Parazoarcus communis: one gene and its partners. The protein of the gene in region 1 interacts with the protein of each later gene in a pairwise test. Links are inferred from orthologs where the notes say so. Each region holds a gene or a part of one and is shown in the gene's direction. Other genes may lie near its edges. The genes, in order: grxD, CEW87_RS01980 and CEW87_RS17230.

What was found.
Region 2: the proteins of grxD (region 1) and CEW87_RS01980 interact in binary tests that used the Escherichia coli proteins (3 or more experiments, as listed by UniProt). The link is inferred for Parazoarcus communis from one-to-one orthologs.
Region 3: the proteins of grxD (region 1) and CEW87_RS17230 interact in binary tests that used the Escherichia coli proteins (3 or more experiments, as listed by UniProt). The link is inferred for Parazoarcus communis from one-to-one orthologs.

The regions. Positions count from the first base shown.
Region 1 is NZ_CP022188.1:2,435,360-2,440,732, forward strand. The notes cover bases 628-3,301. They hold grxD (Grx4 family monothiol glutaredoxin), read left to right. Parts: upstream 628-1,638; coding sequence 1,639-1,965; downstream 1,966-3,301. Other genes in these bases: prfA (peptide chain release factor 1), read left to right, coding at 628-711; prmC (peptide chain release factor N(5)-glutamine methyltransferase), read left to right, coding at 714-1,550; CEW87_RS11115 (nucleotidyltransferase family protein), read right to left, coding at 2,008-3,144; CEW87_RS11120 (HprK-related kinase A), read right to left, coding at 3,083-3,301. In the rest of the region: more of prfA, read left to right, coding at 1-627; more of CEW87_RS11120, read right to left, coding at 3,302-4,030; CEW87_RS22420 (hypothetical protein), read right to left, coding at 4,266-4,856; CEW87_RS11135 (serine/threonine-protein kinase), read right to left, coding at 5,227-5,373. UniProt on the Escherichia coli protein: Monothiol glutaredoxin involved in the biogenesis of iron-sulfur clusters.
Region 2 is NZ_CP022188.1:429,083-434,736, reverse strand. What follows is about bases 1,809-4,763. They hold CEW87_RS01980 (BolA family protein), read left to right. Parts: upstream 1,809-3,134; coding sequence 3,135-3,392; downstream 3,393-4,763. Other genes in these bases: rnk (nucleoside diphosphate kinase regulator), read right to left, coding at 4,700-4,763; murA (UDP-N-acetylglucosamine 1-carboxyvinyltransferase), read left to right, coding at 3,402-4,652; CEW87_RS01985 (ABC transporter permease), read left to right, coding at 2,369-3,121; CEW87_RS01990 (ABC transporter ATP-binding protein), read left to right, coding at 1,809-2,328. Also shown: CEW87_RS02005 (VacJ family lipoprotein), read left to right, coding at 1-511; CEW87_RS02000 (MlaC/ttg2D family ABC transporter substrate-binding protein), read left to right, coding at 522-1,154; CEW87_RS01995 (STAS domain-containing protein), read left to right, coding at 1,154-1,423; more of CEW87_RS01990, read left to right, coding at 1,426-1,808; more of rnk, read right to left, coding at 4,764-5,098; hisG (ATP phosphoribosyltransferase), read left to right, coding at 5,246-5,654. UniProt on the Escherichia coli protein: Involved in cell resistance against acid stress.
Region 3 is NZ_CP022188.1:3,760,270-3,765,901, forward strand. What follows is about bases 1,690-4,622. They hold CEW87_RS17230 (BolA family protein), read left to right. Parts: upstream 1,690-2,984; coding sequence 2,985-3,260; downstream 3,261-4,622. Other genes in these bases: CEW87_RS17215 (group II truncated hemoglobin), read left to right, coding at 1,690-2,044; CEW87_RS17220 (septation protein A), read left to right, coding at 2,081-2,689; CEW87_RS17225 (YciI family protein), read left to right, coding at 2,689-2,988; CEW87_RS17235 (peptidylprolyl isomerase), read left to right, coding at 3,270-4,052; CEW87_RS17240 (acyl-CoA dehydrogenase), read right to left, coding at 4,144-4,622. In the rest of the region: CEW87_RS17205 (sensor histidine kinase), read left to right, coding at 1-931; CEW87_RS17210 (MBL fold metallo-hydrolase), read left to right, coding at 928-1,641; more of CEW87_RS17215, read left to right, coding at 1,631-1,689; more of CEW87_RS17240, read right to left, coding at 4,623-5,632. UniProt on the Escherichia coli protein: Transcriptional regulator that plays an important role in general stress response. Has many effects on cell morphology, cell growth and cell division. Acts by regulating the transcription of many genes, including dacA (PBP-5), dacC (PBP-6), ampC and mreB.

The DNA.
Region 1 (5,373 bases):
GCCGCGCTGTTTGCCGGCGATCTGCTGCGCATGTACACCCGCTTTGCCGAGCGCCAGCGCTGGAAGGTCGAGATCGTGTCGGCGAACGAATCCGATCTCGGTGGCTACCGCGAGGTCATTGCGCGGGTGGTGGGCAACGGTGCCTACTCGAAGCTGAAGTTCGAGTCGGGCGGGCACCGGGTACAGCGTATCCCGGTCACCGAGACCCAGGGCCGCATTCACACCTCGGCGTGTACGGTGGCGGTCATGCCGGAGGCGGACGAACTCGACGCCATCGAGATCAATCCTGCCGATCTGCGCATCGACACCTTCCGTGCCTCCGGCGCGGGCGGCCAGCACATCAACAAGACCGACTCCGCCGTGCGTATTACCCACGTACCCACCGGGCTGGTCGTGGAGTGTCAGGACGACCGGTCGCAGCACCGCAACAAGGCGCAGGCCATGGCGGTGCTGGCGGCGCGGCTCAATGATGCCCAGTTGCGCGCCCGTCAGGCCTCCGAGGCGGCAACCCGGAAAAGTCTGGTTGGCAGCGGTGACCGCTCAGAGCGCATCCGCACCTACAACTTTCCGCAGGGCCGGGTGACCGATCATCGCATCAACCTGACGCTCTACCGGCTCGATGCGGTCATGGAAGGCGATCTGGACGAGCTGATCGACGCGCTGGTGCTCGAGCACCAGGCAGATCTGCTTGCCGCGCTGGCGGACGATTGAGCATGAGCGCGATGACCGACATCGCCGGAGCCCTCGGCTGGGCAAAGCAGCGCATCGACCTGATGGAGGCGCGTGTGCTGTTGCGCCACGTGCTCCAGTGCCCGGCGTCGCGCCTGATCGCGTGGCCCGAGACCAGGCTCGAGCCCGAAGACTGGGCCCGTTACCGCGAGCTGGTCGAGCGCCGCGTAGCCGGCGAGCCCGTGGCCTACCTCACCGGCGAGCGCGAGTTCTACGGGCGCGAATTCATGGTCACCCCCGCCGTGCTGATTCCCCGCCCGGATACCGAACTGCTGGTCGAACTGGCCGTGGCACATGTTTCGGGCATGCAGCGAGCGCGTTTGCTCGATCTGGGCACGGGGTCGGGCGCGCTCGCCATTACGCTTGCGCTCGAACTCGAGGGCGCGGATGTCACCGCAATCGACCGCTCGCGCGAGGCGCTGTGGGTGGCGATGGCCAATGCCGCGCGTCTGGGGGCGAGCGTGTCCTTCGTGCAAAGCGACTGGTTTGCCGGACTGGGCGAGGAGCGCTTCCAGCTCATCGTCGCCAATCCGCCCTATATCGCATCGGCCGATGAGCATCTGGAGCAGGGCGACCTGCGTTTCGAGCCCCGCACCGCGCTTGCTGCCGGGCCTGCGGGTCTCGATGATCTGGCAGAAATCGTCGCCCGCGCACCGGCCCATCTGGAGGCAGAGGGCTGGCTCTTCCTTGAGCACGGCTACGATCAGGCGTCGGCCGTGCGGGGTCTGCTGGCAGATGCGGGTTTTGCTGCGATTGCCTCGTGGAAGGATCTTGCCGGTATCGAACGGGTATCAGGCGGACGCTGGCTTGGCCGCGTCTGACGCCGTTGTTGTCTGAGTCATTGACGGTCGGCAGACGCAGGCCTAAAATTTACCCGACTATTTAACTCAACTTTTACGGGTACGAAAAATGGACACTCAGGACGTCATCCGCGAACAAGTCACCACCAACCCCGTCGTGCTCTACATGAAGGGTACGCCGCAGTTCCCGCAGTGCGGCTTTTCGTCGACCGCAGTGCAGATTCTCAGCGCATGTGGCGTGAAGAATCTCCACACCGTGAACGTGCTCGCAGACGAAGCCATCCGCCAGGGCATCAAGCAGTTCGCCAACTGGCCGACCATTCCGCAGCTCTACGTTAACGGCGAGTTTGTCGGCGGATCGGACATCATGCGTGAGATGTACCAGAGCGGCGAGATGCAGCAGATGCTGAAGGATGCAGGTATCGTCGAAGCCTGATCCTGAGAGTGTTAAGCAGCGGGGTGTGCGCAGATTGCTCTGTCAGCCATGCCCTTCGCTGCTGCTGCCCATCATTCGCGTGATCGCCTTGCGGCTCAGGTGGTAGGTCAGAAGGTGGGGCGGCATGCGCAACCAGTGTGACCGCACGAACAGCAACCACAGCGCAAACCCCGAATTGGTATTTTGGGCGCGGGGGTGATGGGCACGCAGTGCGCGCTCGTAGAGACTGTCCAGCAATCGCACTCGCGCTTGCGAGGGCGTGCAGCTCTTGTGGAGCAACTCCAACGCACGCGCCGCGACTGAAGTGCCAAAAATCCGCTGGTTGTATCGGAGTGCGAGGTAAAGCGGCCAGGCAAGATCAAGTTCCCTGGCGCGCTCGGCGAGTCCCGATTCGTCAAGGCCACTTTCTATTGCTGCTTCAAGAAGTAGGTGGAAGTCGTGAAGGTCGCGGAGGCCTTTTTCGAACTCGCCTTCGTGAAACAGGTGTGTGGCGCAATGTATGAGCGAGTCGATCTCGCTCAGAACGAATGCATTGTGCAGCCCATCGAGAGGCCTGGCGTGACTGAACAGCTTTCCGGCGTTCAGCTGTGAGCGAGACGTGGGTGGCAGAATCGTATGGTGCACGTCGAGCACGACGCCACGGGTCCGGTGGATCATCGCGGGAAGCTCGTGCATCCACTGGCGATAGTAGCGCTGATCGTACGGCGAATGATGTGCGTTGCTCCAGCCGCTGAGCTTCAGCATCAGTTCGACATCAGCGATCTGGTTGCGGGGAACCATGATGTCGATGTCCCCGAGCAAGCGTCCATGCCTGACGGGCTGGCCGGACAGGACGTAAGCACTGCCTTTCAGGAAAATGACGGGGCAGTCTGTCTTTGCTACCGCTCGAAGAATTTCGTGAGCTTCCAGGTGAACGGCTTCATGCTGTGCGTCTGCAAGTGCCTCATGGGCGAGCAGAAAGTCGGATATCACCTCGGGGAGTGCAGGTCCAAGTTCGTGTGTTCGCATGAGCCAAGCCAGGCGCGCGAGCAATTGCGCAGAGCGGGCGCTGGCAATGAGTTGGTCCCATTCCGTGAGACTCAGCTTGAGGCTGCGTGAGGGCTCCAGTAGAACTTCTTCAAGCATTCTGCTCATTGTCCGACCGGATAAGTGATCCAAGATGGCTGATGGCTTGGTCAAGGTCCGAGTACTCCAGGTCGGCCGCTTGGCAAAATTTGAACAAGCGGTCCATTACGCCGAAATGTTTGCGTGGGAGTTCGGTGAAGTTGACCACGTGCTCAGAGAGTCTTGCCAAGGCGCGTGCTCTTGGAATTGCCTCGAAACTCAGGTCTTTTCCGGAAGCGTACTTCGGAAAAATCACGCTCGTTGCCGAAGCGGTGCGTTTCATCGAATGCACGCTTTCAGTCGGTGGTCGGAATAGTGACACAGAACCCTTGCTCGTATCGAGGACGGGAGGGGAGCTCCAGGCGTCCGGCCAGCGGGCGCGAATAATGTCGATCGAGGCGTTCTTGAGACTGATCGGGCGCGGAATGGGATGTATCTGTAGCGTATCGGGGTGAATCAGCGCGAATTCATCGGAAAGAAGGCGCCAGCCTGCTGCGACAAGCGCGGCACAGAGGGTGCTTTTCCCTGCGCCCGGGATTCCGGGCAGCACGATTGCCCGATCGTCCAGTGCGATAACGGCAGCGTGGACGATCAGGAAGTTTGGGACCCTGGTTGCGATCGTCCAGTTCATGCCCCACTCAATGAGCGGAAGTGCGTGCGCTTCGGGTAGGGGGACAAATGGTTCGTGGCCGTCGCTGATGAAGCGGGCTTGCGGTTTGAACAGGCTTGTCGGCCATGGTCTGCGGCCGACTTCTACATCGAGGTGAGCAAAGCCATCTTCGAGGGTGGAGGGAAACTCACCGTAGAGGCTTAGGAGTTGCCGGGCAACCTGACGGTTGCGCACGCGAACTCTCGCGAGCAAGGGGCCAAGGTCGAGAATCAGACCTGGTCCGCCAAGCGCTGCGATAGTTCTCGATTCGTCGATATTAGCGAGTTTGTCGAACGGTGTCGGGGTGCTCAATGAAACCTGCCCTTGCTAGATCTTCATATAGCAGCAGTTCGGGTGCGTTTGCACTGTTCTGCATGCGACAGTATTCCATTTCGTCAACGACGATGATCCTGCCTGTACCCAAGTCAAGCAGCGCACGTTCGCCGTCGTGCACCGCCGATGAAACAACTGATGACTTTAAAGAGACTCGGGTGGCCGGTACGCACCTGTCATGCTGGAGGGGGGGCACTTCGCCTACCGTTCGATTTCAACCGGCCTCATAGGTCGATTCAAGGTAGTCCTTGACGTCCTCTCCGTCAAAGCCCGGTGTCCCAATCTTGGAAAACAATACCGTCAGGTCGGCTGTGGTAAGCGGATAACCCGAGAAAAAGCGCGTATTGAAATAGGCTGCACAGAACGCGCGATCGACGTTGATGCCGCTTCCGAAGTTCTGTCCCTCATTCTTGAGGATGTGCCCGAAGGTCTGGCTGCTGCCACCCGCGAAAACCGTGGAAAACGATGCGTTGTATACGGCCTTGACCGCATCGCACATGCCTGAAAAGTTGTTGTTCAAGGCAGTGGAGCAGCTTCCATTGGCCTTGACTGAATTCTTCCAGAAGCCGGGCGATCTCCCCAGCGCACAAGTGAAGGTATCCGGCCTGCCAGGGCTTCCACTATTGAGCTTTCCAGACATCCAGTTTGAATATTTCTGGCAGCTGATGGACGCAAGTGCGCTTCCCGACGCGAGGGAACTCATGATGATGCCTGCCCCTGCCGCGCGTTTTAGTGCCGAACGACGGCTCAAGCTGCCGGGTTGCTCAGGTGAGTCTTCAGAGTGCAGATCAGGTTCGTTATTCATGGCGTGCTCCGGAATTTTTCTGCTGCGCGTGTCGCATTTTAACAGGCGGTGCTACGCGCTGTTTGCGGCAAAATGCACGTTTCCACGATTGGAAGCAAATTTGATGCCTTGATGCTATGCGGTTTTGATTGGAAATGCGCCAGCGCGCATTGGTTTGGCGCCATGCCTGTCATCGTTCGCGTACAACGCCATGTATTCCTTGAGCTTTCCTCCCATGAATTGCAGCGCCGGGTTTGAGCGGGAGAAGCGTACATCCATTGCACCCCGCGTCGGGCCGAGCGTGGAGGATGTATCTCTTAGGCGATAGTGTAAAAAACACCGACAGATTCGAACTGATGGAAGACGCTGCTGGCCAGCCGCATCCACGGATTCAAAGGTTCGCAATCCGCGCACTCATCAGCGACAGCCGTGTAGACAGCACTTCCAGAAACGCCTTGTAGAAATGCATGCGGCAGGTGTCGGATGCGCGTTGCAGTGCCCGTGCGCGCATGGTGATGACCTCGACCTCGGTGGCGGC
Region 2 (5,654 bases), 2.0 Mb from region 1 along the record:
TGCCGGTGTGCTCGATATTGCGACAGAGATGGGCTTTGCCAAGCATGACGAGGACTTTGGTCAGACGCTCGGCCGCTGGGGCGTCGGTGACGGTGCGTACATCGTGCTGCCTTTCTTCGGTCCGCGCACCTTGCGTGACGCAGCAATGCTTCCGGTCGATATGTCGGTCGATCCCGTGTCGTCCGTTGGCCACATCCCGACGCGCAATACGATGACCGGTGTGCGTCTCCTGAACACGCGCGCAAATCTCCTCGGTGTGGACAAGACCCTGGAAGAAGGCACGCTCGACAAGTACAGCTATGTGCGCGACTTCTATCTTGAACAGCGCCGTTACAAAGTTTTCGATGGCAACCCGCCACGGGTGTACGAAGATTTCAGCCGTGTAGACGGTGACAGCCTGCCGCTGGGCAGGGCTGCAGACGAACTCGCAGCGGTTGCAGTGGAAGACCTGGAACTGCTCGGTGTCGGTGATTTTGCGCTGAATGCCCGAACTGACGGGCATTTCAACTGAACTGGTGAGAATGATGAAGAGAATTTTGTGCTGCTTCCTGTTGATGTTCGCGACCGCTGCGCCTGCCGCGTTTGCGATTGACGAGAAGACCCCGCCCGATGTGCTGGTGCGCTCGGTGACCAACGACGTACTGACGATCGTGCGCGAAGACAAGGCCATTCAGTCGGGTGATACCACGCGGGCGCTTGGTCTGGTGGAGGAGCGGGTGCTGCCCCACTTCAACTTTCGCCGCATGACCATGCTGGCGGTCGGTCGCGACTGGCGCAGCGCCACGCCGGTTCAGCAGGACCGTCTGACCGAAGCATTCAAGACCCTGCTGGTGCGGACCTACTCGAATGCACTGACCCAGTATCGTGAGCAGGTCATCGATTTCAAGCCCACCCGCATGGGCGTGGCCGACACGACGGTCCAGGTGCGCACCGAGGTGCGTCAGCCGGGGGCTCAGCCCATCGGCATCGACTACATGCTGGAAAAGACCAGCACAGGCTGGAAGGTATTCGACGTGGTCGTGGCCGGCGTGAGCCTGGTGACCAACTATCGGGGCAGCTTTGGCTCCGAGGTGCGCAGCAACGGCATTGATGGCCTGATTCGTTCGCTGGAGTCTAAGAACAGCTCGCTCGTGAGCGCACAGGCGGGCAGTTGATGGCAGAAGCAACCGTTGTCCGCATGGAGGGGGTGCTCACCATGCGGACAATCGCCGGACTGGTCGATCGTGCCCTTCCTGAGGGCAATTGCGTCGTAGACCTCGCGGCCGTTGTCGAGGCCGACTCGGCTGCGCTGGCGCTGCTTCTGGAATGGTCGCGCCGGCTGAAGGCGCGCGGCGACACATTGAGTGTCACCGGTATGCCTGACGGGCTGAAAAGCCTGAGTGAACTCTATGGTCTGGACGAAGTCCTGCCGATTGCCGGTTGAGCATGACGACGACTGTTCCCGCAATCCGGATTTCCGCCGTGACCAAGCAATACGGGCGCCTGCAGGCGCTGGGCGGCGTCGACCTTGAAATCCGTCAGGGCGAGTTCTTCGGCTTGCTGGGGCCAAACGGCGCCGGCAAAACAACACTGATTTCCGCGCTGGCCGGCCTGGTGCGTGCGGATAGCGGCAAGCTTGAAGTGATGGGCCACGACGTCGTGAGCGACTATCGCAAGGCCAGGCGCAATCTCGGGGTGGTGCCGCAGGAACTGGTCTTCGATCCCTTCTTCACCGTGCGCGAGTTGTTGCGCATCCAGTCCGGCTATTTCGGCATTCGCAACAACGACGACTGGATCGACGAGATCCTCGCCAGCCTGGATCTGACGGCCAAGGCGGCTTCCAACATGCGGACCCTGTCCGGCGGCATGAAGCGCCGGGTGCTGGTGGCGCAGGCGCTGGTTCATCGCCCGCCGGTGATCGTGCTCGACGAGCCGACCGCGGGCGTCGATGTCGAGCTGCGGCAGGGCTTGTGGCAGTTCGTGCGCAAGCTCAACCGGGACGGTCATACCATCGTGCTGACCACGCACTATCTCGAAGAGGCCGAGACCCTGTGTGGCCGCATCGCCATGCTCAAGGCGGGCAAGGTGGTCGCGCTCGATACGACGCAGAACCTGCTCAATCGCTTTGCAACGCACACCATGCGGGTGAAGGTCGCACATCCGGAAGTCGCGCTCGTGCTTGGCGGACATGCGGTGGAGGGCGGCTGGATCGAGTTTCCCTTCGATGCCTTCGCCGATGTCGAACAACTGCTGGCCCGTCTGCGCGAAGGCAATGCAGGCGTGACCGAGATGCATCTCGGCGAGCCGGATCTGGAACGGGTTTTCATTGAGGTCATGCATCGTGTCTGAGCGTCCGCAGCAGATCGTGTCTGGTGAGGACGCCCCGTGGATGGGGTTTCGCACCCTGCTGTACAAGGAAGTGTTGCGCTTCCGCAAGGTGGCCTTCCAGACCGTCATGGCGCCGGTGCTCAACGCCGTGCTCTTCCTGCTCATCTTCTCCCATGTGCTGGATCGTCACGTCACGGTATACGGCGATATCGCCTATACCGCCTTTCTCGTGCCCGGTCTGGTGATGATGTCGCTGTTGCAGAACGCCTTCGCGAACAGTTCATCCTCGCTGATACAGAGCAAAATCACCGGTAACATCATCTTCGTGCTGCTGCCGCCACTGTCCTATCGTGAGTTCTATGCGGCCTACGTGATCGCCTCGACCTTTCGTGGTCTGTTCGTCGGCGTCGGCGTATTGCTGATCTCGATCCCCTTTGTCGAACTGCATATGGCCGCGCCCCTGTGGGTGATCGTGTTTGCCGTGCTGGGCGGGGGCATTCTCAGTTCGCTCGGCGTCATTGCCGGCATCTGGGCGGACAAGTTCGATCAGCTTGCCGCGTTTCAGAACTTCCTGATCATGCCGCTCACGATGCTGTCGGGCGTGTTCTATTCGATTCATTCCCTGCCGCAGCTGTGGCAGGACGTGTCCCATGCCAACCCGTTCTTCTTCATGATCGACGGCTTCCGCTACGGCTTCTTCGGCCAGTCCGACGTGTCGCCCTGGCTCAGCCTCGGTGTGGTGAGCGGGTGTTTTGTTTTTGTCGCGGTACTGACCCTGGCGATGCTCGCACGGGGCTACAAGTTGCGCGCCTGAGAGGAGTCTGGAAATGTTCGAGGCAAGTGAAGTCAAGCGGTTGATCGAGCAGGGTCTCCCCTGCGAATTCGTTCTCATCGACGGTGATGATGGTGTGCATTTCAGCGGGATCGTGGTCAGCGCGAGTTTCGAGGGTCAGCTCAAGGTGCGCCAGCACCAGGCCGTTTACGCCACGCTGGGCAAGCTGATGGGCAACGAGATCCATGCCCTGCAGCTGCAAACCTATACCCCGGCCAAATGGGCCGAGGCGCGCGTCGAGTTGGGACTGTAAGCGAAGATCATGGACAAGCTGTTGATTGAAGGCGGTTTCCGCCTCTCGGGTGAAGTAGCCATCTCCGGTGCCAAGAACGCGGCGCTGCCGATCCTGTGTGCGGCATTGCTGACGGCGGAGCCTGTCACCTTTACCAATGTTCCGCAGCTCAAGGACATCGGCACCTTGCTCGACCTGCTCGGGCAGATGGGGGTGAAGGTCAGCATCGATGGCGGCACCGCGACGCTGGAGGCTGCCGGCCTGAACAATCCGGTCGCACCCTATGAGATGGTGAAGACCATGCGCGCCTCCATCCTCGTGCTGGGGCCGCTGGTGGCGCGCTGCGGCGAGGCGCGTGTCAGCCTGCCCGGCGGCTGTGCCATCGGCGCACGCCCGGTGGATCAGCATATCAAGGGGCTGCAGGCGATGGGCGCCGAGGTGACGGTTGAGCATGGTTACGTGCATGCCCGAGTGCCGCGCCTGAAGGGCGCACGACTGTTCACCGACATGGTGACGGTGACCGGCACCGAGAACCTGATGATGGCGGCCTGCCTGGCTGATGGCGAGACCGTGATCGAGAACGCGGCACGCGAGCCGGAGATTGTCGATCTCGCCAACTGCCTTGTGGCGATGGGGGCCCGCATCTCCGGTGCAGGGACCGACGTCATTCGTATCCAGGGGGTTGAGCGCCTGCATGGCGCGACGCACCGGATCATGCCCGACCGCATCGAGACCGGCACCTATCTGTGCGCGGCTGCAGTAACCGGCGGTGATGTCAGGCTGACCGGGACGTCTGCGGCCTACCTCGATGCCGTCGTCGACAAGCTGATGGATGCTGGTTGCGAGGTCGAGACCGAGCGCGATGCGATTCGCCTCAAGGCACCTCAGCGCCTGCAGGCAGTGAACCTGCGGACCTCGCCCTATCCCGCATTTCCCACCGACATGCAGGCGCAGTTCATGGCGCTCAATTGCGTGGCGGATGGTGTTGCGATGATCCGCGAAACCATCTTCGAGAACCGCTTCATGCATGCGGTTGAGCTGCAGCGTCTGGGTGCAGACATCCGCATCGACGGCAATACGGCGGTGGTCAAGGGGGTCGAGCGTCTGCAGGGTGCTGCGGTCATGGCGACCGATCTGCGTGCGTCTGCCAGTCTGGTGATTGCCGGGCTGATAGCGGATGGTGAGACCACGATCGAGCGCATCTACCATCTCGACCGCGGCTACGAACGACTTGAGGAAAAGCTGGCGGCGCTCGGCGCGCGCGTGCGTCGTCTGAACTGAAGACGCCCGCACCGGCGCAGCCCGTCAGGGCGCGCCGGTTGTTTCGCTTACGGTTGCGCCGTTGCGGCGGCCTGTTTTACGGCCAGTACCTTCAGCCTGATCGGCTTCCCGTCGGGTGTTGTCCAGTCGATGCTCTGACCGGTCGCGAGGCCGATCAGCGCGCTGCCCGCAGGCGAGAAGATGGACACGTGGCTGGTTTCGGCACTGGCGTCGCGCGGGTAGGTGAGCGTGAGTTCATACTCGCGGCCAGTGTTTTCTTCCAGGAAGCGCGCGCGGCTGTTCATCATGATGACGTCGTCCGGCATGTCTTCCGTCTCGCGCACATCGGCGCGATCGAGTTCGGCACGCAGTGGATCGAGATCGCTTCTGCTGCGCGCGGAGGGGGCGGACAGCAGGCCTTCGAGCCTGTCCATGTCCTGCGTTGAGATGATGATCTCGGGTTTCATGATGATCGTTTCCTGATGACAAAAAGGAAAATGGTCGAGCAGACAAAGAAAATGGCCGAGCCGCTGTCGCGGTTCAGCCATCTGGTGTGAGGCTAACAGAAGCCCTGCCGGGTTACAATACGGGCCCGATTCAGCAAGGTCAGAACCGTGTCCAGCATCACCCTCGCCCTGTCCAAGGGCCGTATCTTCGAGGAAACCCTGCCGCTGCTGGCAGCAGCCGGCATCGTCCCGACCGACAATCCCGAAAGCTCGCGCAAGCTCATCATCGGCACAAACCGCCCTGATGTGCGTCTGGTCATCGTGCGTGCGACCGATACACCGACCTATGTCCAGTACGGCGCGGCCGATCTTGGCATCGCGGGCAAGGACGTGCTGATCGAGCATGGCGGAGCAGGGCTCTATCAGCCGCTCGATCTCAACATCGCACGCTGCCGCCTGTGTGTGGCGGTGCAGAAAGGCTTCGACTACGAGGCGGCAATCCGTCCTGGCGGTCGTATCCGCGTCGCCACCAAGTACATCAATGCCGCCAAGGCGCATTTCGCCGGCAAGGGAATGC
Region 3 (5,632 bases), 1.3 Mb from region 1 along the record:
CCGGATCGAGAAGCCCCATGCTCTGGAGTGGCTGTCATGGGGCGGGGCTGCCCTGCTGGCTGCCCTGCTCGGCGCCTATTTGATCGTTTCGCGCATTGGTGCCCCACTGCGCCAGATGGCACGTGCCGCGAGAGTGGTCGGCAGCGGACAGACCCCTCAGGCACTGCCAGAGACCGGGCCGCAGGAAATTGCAGTCGTTGCCCGTGCGTTCAACCAGATGGCGGGAGACCTTGCACGAACGGACGCTGACCGCGCCCTGATTCTTGCCGGCGTCTCCCACGATCTGCGCACTCCGCTTGCCCGGCTTCGACTCGGTGTCGAGATGTCGGGCGCACCCGAGGACGAAGTAACGGCAATGGTGACGGATATCGAGGAGATGGACCGTATCATCGGGCAGTTTCTCGATTTCGGCCGTGGCGCGCCGCAGGAGCCGCCCCAGGCGATCGACCTGACGGCACTCGTAGCCGATCTGGCAGAGCCCTACCGTCTGCGCGGGGTCGCTTTGAACCTGTCCTTGCCCGATCAGCTGGAAGCGCCCGGGCGCAGTCTTTCACTCAGACGTGCGTTGGCCAATCTGATCGACAACGCCTTGCGTTACGCCGGAGAGGACAAACCGCTCGACGTAACGCTATTCGAGGAAGGAGGCGCTGCCTGTATCGAGGTCGCAGACCGCGGCCCCGGCATTCCAGAGGACCAGGTGGAGCGCATGCGCCACCCGTTTACGCGTCTTGAGGGCGCGCGCAGTAACACCAAGGGCGCAGGACTTGGACTCGCGATTGTCGAGCGCGTAATACGTGCGCACGAAGGGCGCCTCGACCTGCTTCCCCGTGAAGGAGGAGGCTTGCGCGCGATCCTTCGGATTCCGCTCACCTCATCGTCATCCTCCCGCGTTAGAATGCCTGCGGTTACGGCTGGAGCCCATCGCGCATGAACATCGTTTTCCGGCAGCTTTTTGACGAACAAAGCTGCACCCTCACCTATCTTCTGGCTGACCCGATGACCGGCGATGCAGTCCTGATCGACTCGGTGCGCGAACACGTCGGGCGCTATCTCACCCTGCTGCAGGAATTGAATCTGCAACTGGTCTGGCTGCTCGAAACACACGCCCATGCCGATCACATCACGGGTGCCGCCGGTATGCGTGAGGTAACCGGTGCACGCAGTGCAAGCGGTGAGCACTCAGGCATCAGTTGCGCCGATCGCCACTTGAAGGACGGCGATTTCATCGTGTTCGGCGGTGAGGTATTGCGGGCCATCGCCACGCCTGGTCATACCCCGGGGTGCACAAGCTTTCTCTGGCGCGACCGCCTGTTTACCGGTGACACACTGATGATCGGTGGCTGCGGCCGCACCGACTTCCAGGGCGGGGACGCGGGTACGCTGTTCGACAGCATCGGCCGTATCCTGTCGCACCCCGGAGAAACCCTCGTCTATCCGGGGCACGATTACAAGAACATGCGGGTAAGCTCGGTCGAACAGGAACGTCTCAGTAATGTCCGCATCAAGGATCAGACACGGGAATCCTTCATCGAGCTGATGAACAACCTGAACCTGCCGCGCCCCCGGCTCATCGACGAGGCGGTGCCGGCCAACCTGCGCTGCGGCCGCAACGAGGATATGATTGACATCCATGCAGTCTGATTCAAACAAGCTACCCGTTTCCACGCCCTACGACCAAATCGGTGGCGAGGCCACCGTGCGCGCACTGGTCGACCGATTTTACCAACTGATGAACGACCTGCCCGAAACCTACGGCATCAGAAAGATGCATGCCGAGGACCTCTCCGGCTCGGCAGAAAAGCTCTTTCTCTTCCTGTCCGGCTGGTTTGGCGGCCCCCAGTTGTATGTCGAGCGCTTCGGCCCGCCTTTCCTGCGCGCAAGGCACCTTCCCTTCGCCATCGGTACATCCGAGCGCGACCAGTGGATGATGTGCATGACCCAGGCGCTCGAAGAGACTATTGCGGATGCCGCCCTGCGAGCGCGCCTTCACGAATCATTTTCTGCGCTGGCCAGCCACATGCGGAACCAGGCCGAGCAGGTCTGAGTCAACCGATCCACCTCGAATCAAGTCATCAAGCACATGAAGTTTCTTTTCGACCTGCTGCCGGTCATCCTGTTCTTTGCAGCCTACAAATTTGCCGGAGCCGATCCCGACGCTTCGCTCGCACTCGCCTCGAGCCTGCTCGGGGATGGCATCGTGGCGACGCAGGCCCCCATTCTCATTGCCACCGTTGTCGCGATTGTTTCCACCTTTCTGCAGATTCTCATTGTCTGGTTGAAGCACCGCAAGGTTGACCGCATGCTGTGGGTCAGCCTGGCGATCATCGTGGTCTTCGGTGGTGCGACGCTGTTCTTCCACAATCCAACCTTCATCAAGTGGAAACCGACTGCGCTCTACTGGCTTTTCAGTGGCGTCCTTGTGTTTTCCGCCCTGCTGCTGAAGCGCAACCTCATCCGCAACATGCTGGAAGCCCAGATTCAGCTCCCCGAGTTGGTATGGTCGAGGCTTAACCTCGCCTGGGCACTCTTTTTCGTCTGCATGGGGGTACTCAATCTCTATGTCGCCTACAACTTCTCGGAAGAAGCCTGGGTCAATTTCAAGCTGTTCGGCGGGATGGGCCTGATGCTCGCCTTCGTGCTTGGGCAAGGCTTCTACCTTTCAAAGCATATGCAGGAGGATGCAAGCTGATGCTTTACGTTCTGATGGGTGAAGACGTACCGAATTCGCTGGAGAAGAGAAAGGCCGCGCGCCCCGAACATCTCCTGCGCCTTGAAAAGCTGCGTGACGAGGGTCGCCTGATTCTCGTCGGACCGATGCCCGCGATCGACTCGGCAGACCCTGGCCCTGCAGGGTTTGTCGGCAGCCTGGTCGTTGCCGAGTTCGCCTCGCAGGCCGATGCCGAAGCCTGGCTGGCCGATGACCCTTACGCCAAGCAGGGCGTGTTCGAACGGACTTCGGTTCGCCCGTTCATCAAGGTCATGCCGTGAGCGTTCCGGACCGCATCCGGGCCAAGCTCGCCGCCTTCGAGCCCTCACTGATCGAGGTGGAAGACGACAGCCATCTTCATGCAGGGCACGCCGGTGCAAGAAGCGGTGGAGGCCATTACAATCTGCATATCGTATCCGATGCATTTATCGGCAAGAATACCGTTGCGCGGCATCGAATGATCTATACCGCGCTCGGCGAAATGATGAAAGGCGAGATTCACGCACTTGCCATTCGTGCTCAAACGGCTGAAGAAGCCAAACAATCCAACTGAGGAACACCGATGAAAACTTTCCCGAGCCGTCTGGCTATCGCCCTCCTTGCGGGCTTCATCACACAGGCGAGCTTCGCGGCCGATTCCCTTGCTACGGTTAACGGCAAGGCCATTCCTGCCGCGCGTGCGGAAGCGATGATCAGCGAACAGCGCGCACAAGGCGCACCCGATAGCCCGCAGTTGCGTGAAGCGGTACGTGAAGAACTGGTTCGCCGTGAGATTCTCGGCCAGGAAGCGGTCAACAAGGGCCTCGACAAGAAGGGTGACGTACAGGCTCAGATGGAACTTGCACGTCAGGCAATCCTGATCCGCGCCTATCTGCAAGACTACGTCAAGAACAATGCCGTCTCGGAAGCCGACATCAAGAAGGAATACGATGCGGTCAAGGGACGTATGGGCGACAAGGAGTACAAGCCCCGCCACGTTCTGCTCGAGACCGAAGAGCAAGCGAAGGAAGTGATCGCGAAGCTTCAGGCAGGTACCAAGATCGAAGATCTGGCCAAGGACTCGCGCGATCCCGGCTCCAAGGAGCGTGGTGGCGATCTGGGCTGGAGCAATCCCGGCATGTTCGTCGCGCCTTTCTCCGAAGCCATGGTAAAACTGAGCAAGGGCAAATTCACGACCACCCCGGTGAAGAGCGATTTCGGCTATCACGTCATCATGCTTGAAGACGTGCGTGACCTTAAGGCGCCCCCCTACGAGGAGGTGAAGCCCCAGATTCAGCAGCGCCTGCAACAGCAGAAAGTCGAAAAGCACATCCTCGACCTGAGGGCCAAGGCCAAGGTTCAGTAAGCCCTGCCTGAACAAAAAAACGGCTGGTGGAGCAATCCACCAGCCGTTTTTTGTTGGTGGTCTGCGGAGTTGCGCAGACCACGCCGCCTGATTAGAACAGCTCTTCTGGCAGTTCCAGCGCGCCAGCAGCACCATTCACAACCGCATACGCAAGGCCGGGTGCCTGAGCCATGACATGGTCTGCGTAGAAACGGGCCGTAGCCAGCTTTGCTGTGTAGAAACCGGCTTCTCCGGCCTGCTCGGCGAGCTTCTTCTTCGCCACGAGTGCTGCACGAGCCATCTGCCAACCGCCCGCCACGATACCCAGCAGTTTCAGGAAGGGGACCGAACCGACCGAGGCTGCCTTGATGTCTTCGTTGTAGGTCGAAAGAATGTAGGCAACAGCCTCTTCCACGGCCGTGACACCCGCAGACAGCGAGCGGCGAATAGCAGCCAACGCCGGATCCGCGGCATCGAGCTGAGCTTCGACTTGACGCATCTCGGCAACCAGAGCCTTGATGGTCACGCCGTTCTCGCGGGCAATCTTGCGCCCGATCAGGTCGTTGGCCTGGATCGCAGTCGTACCTTCGTAAATCGTGGTAATCCGGGCATCCCGCAAATGCTGGGCCGCACCGGTTTCCTCGATGAAGCCCATGCCGCCATGTACCTGAACGCCCGTTGAGGCGACTTCGATCGAATTCTCGGTCAGCCAGCCCTTGACGACAGGAATCATCAGATCGACGAAGGCCTGCTTCTGCGCACGTACAGCCTGATCGCCGTGATGATGGGCAAAGTCGGTCGCCGCGCCGACCACGTATGCGAGTGCTCGCATGGCTTCGGTCTGGCTCTTCATCGACATCAGCATCCGGCGTACGTCGGCATGATGAATGATGCTGACCTTCGGGCCGCCGCGAACACCTGCTTCCGTGCCCTGGATACGGTCCTTCGCATACTGCAGCGCGTGCTGATACGCACGCTCGGACAGAGCGAGGCCTTCCATGCCGACTGCGAAACGGGCCTCATTCATCATGATGAACATGTACTCGAGGCCGCGATTGGCTTCGCCAATCAGGGTGCCCACGGCACCACCGTTGTCGCCGAATGCGAGTACGCAGGTCGGGCTGGCATGAATGCCGAGTTTGTGTTCGATGGAAACGCAATGCACGTCGTTGCGCGCACCGAGGCTACCATCGGCGTTGACCATGAACTTCGGCACGACGAACAGGGAAATGCCCTTCACCCCTTCGGGTGCATCCGGCAAACGCGCCAGCACCAGATGGATGATGTTGTCGGTCATGTCGTGATCACCGTAGGTGATGAAGATCTTCTGACCCGAAATCAGGTAGGTGCCGTCGCCCTGCGGTTCTGCCTTGGTGCGCACCGCGGCAAGGTCCGAGCCCGCCTGCGGTTCGGTCAGGTTCATGGTGCCGGTCCACTCGCCACTCACCATCTTCGGCAGGTACATCGTTTTCTGTTCGTCGCTGCCGCGCAGCATCAGTGACTCGATCGCACCGGTGGTCAGCATCGGGCACAGCGAGAAAGCCATGTTGGCCGACTTCCACATCTCCATGACTGCTGTAGACAGCAGCTTGGGCAGACCC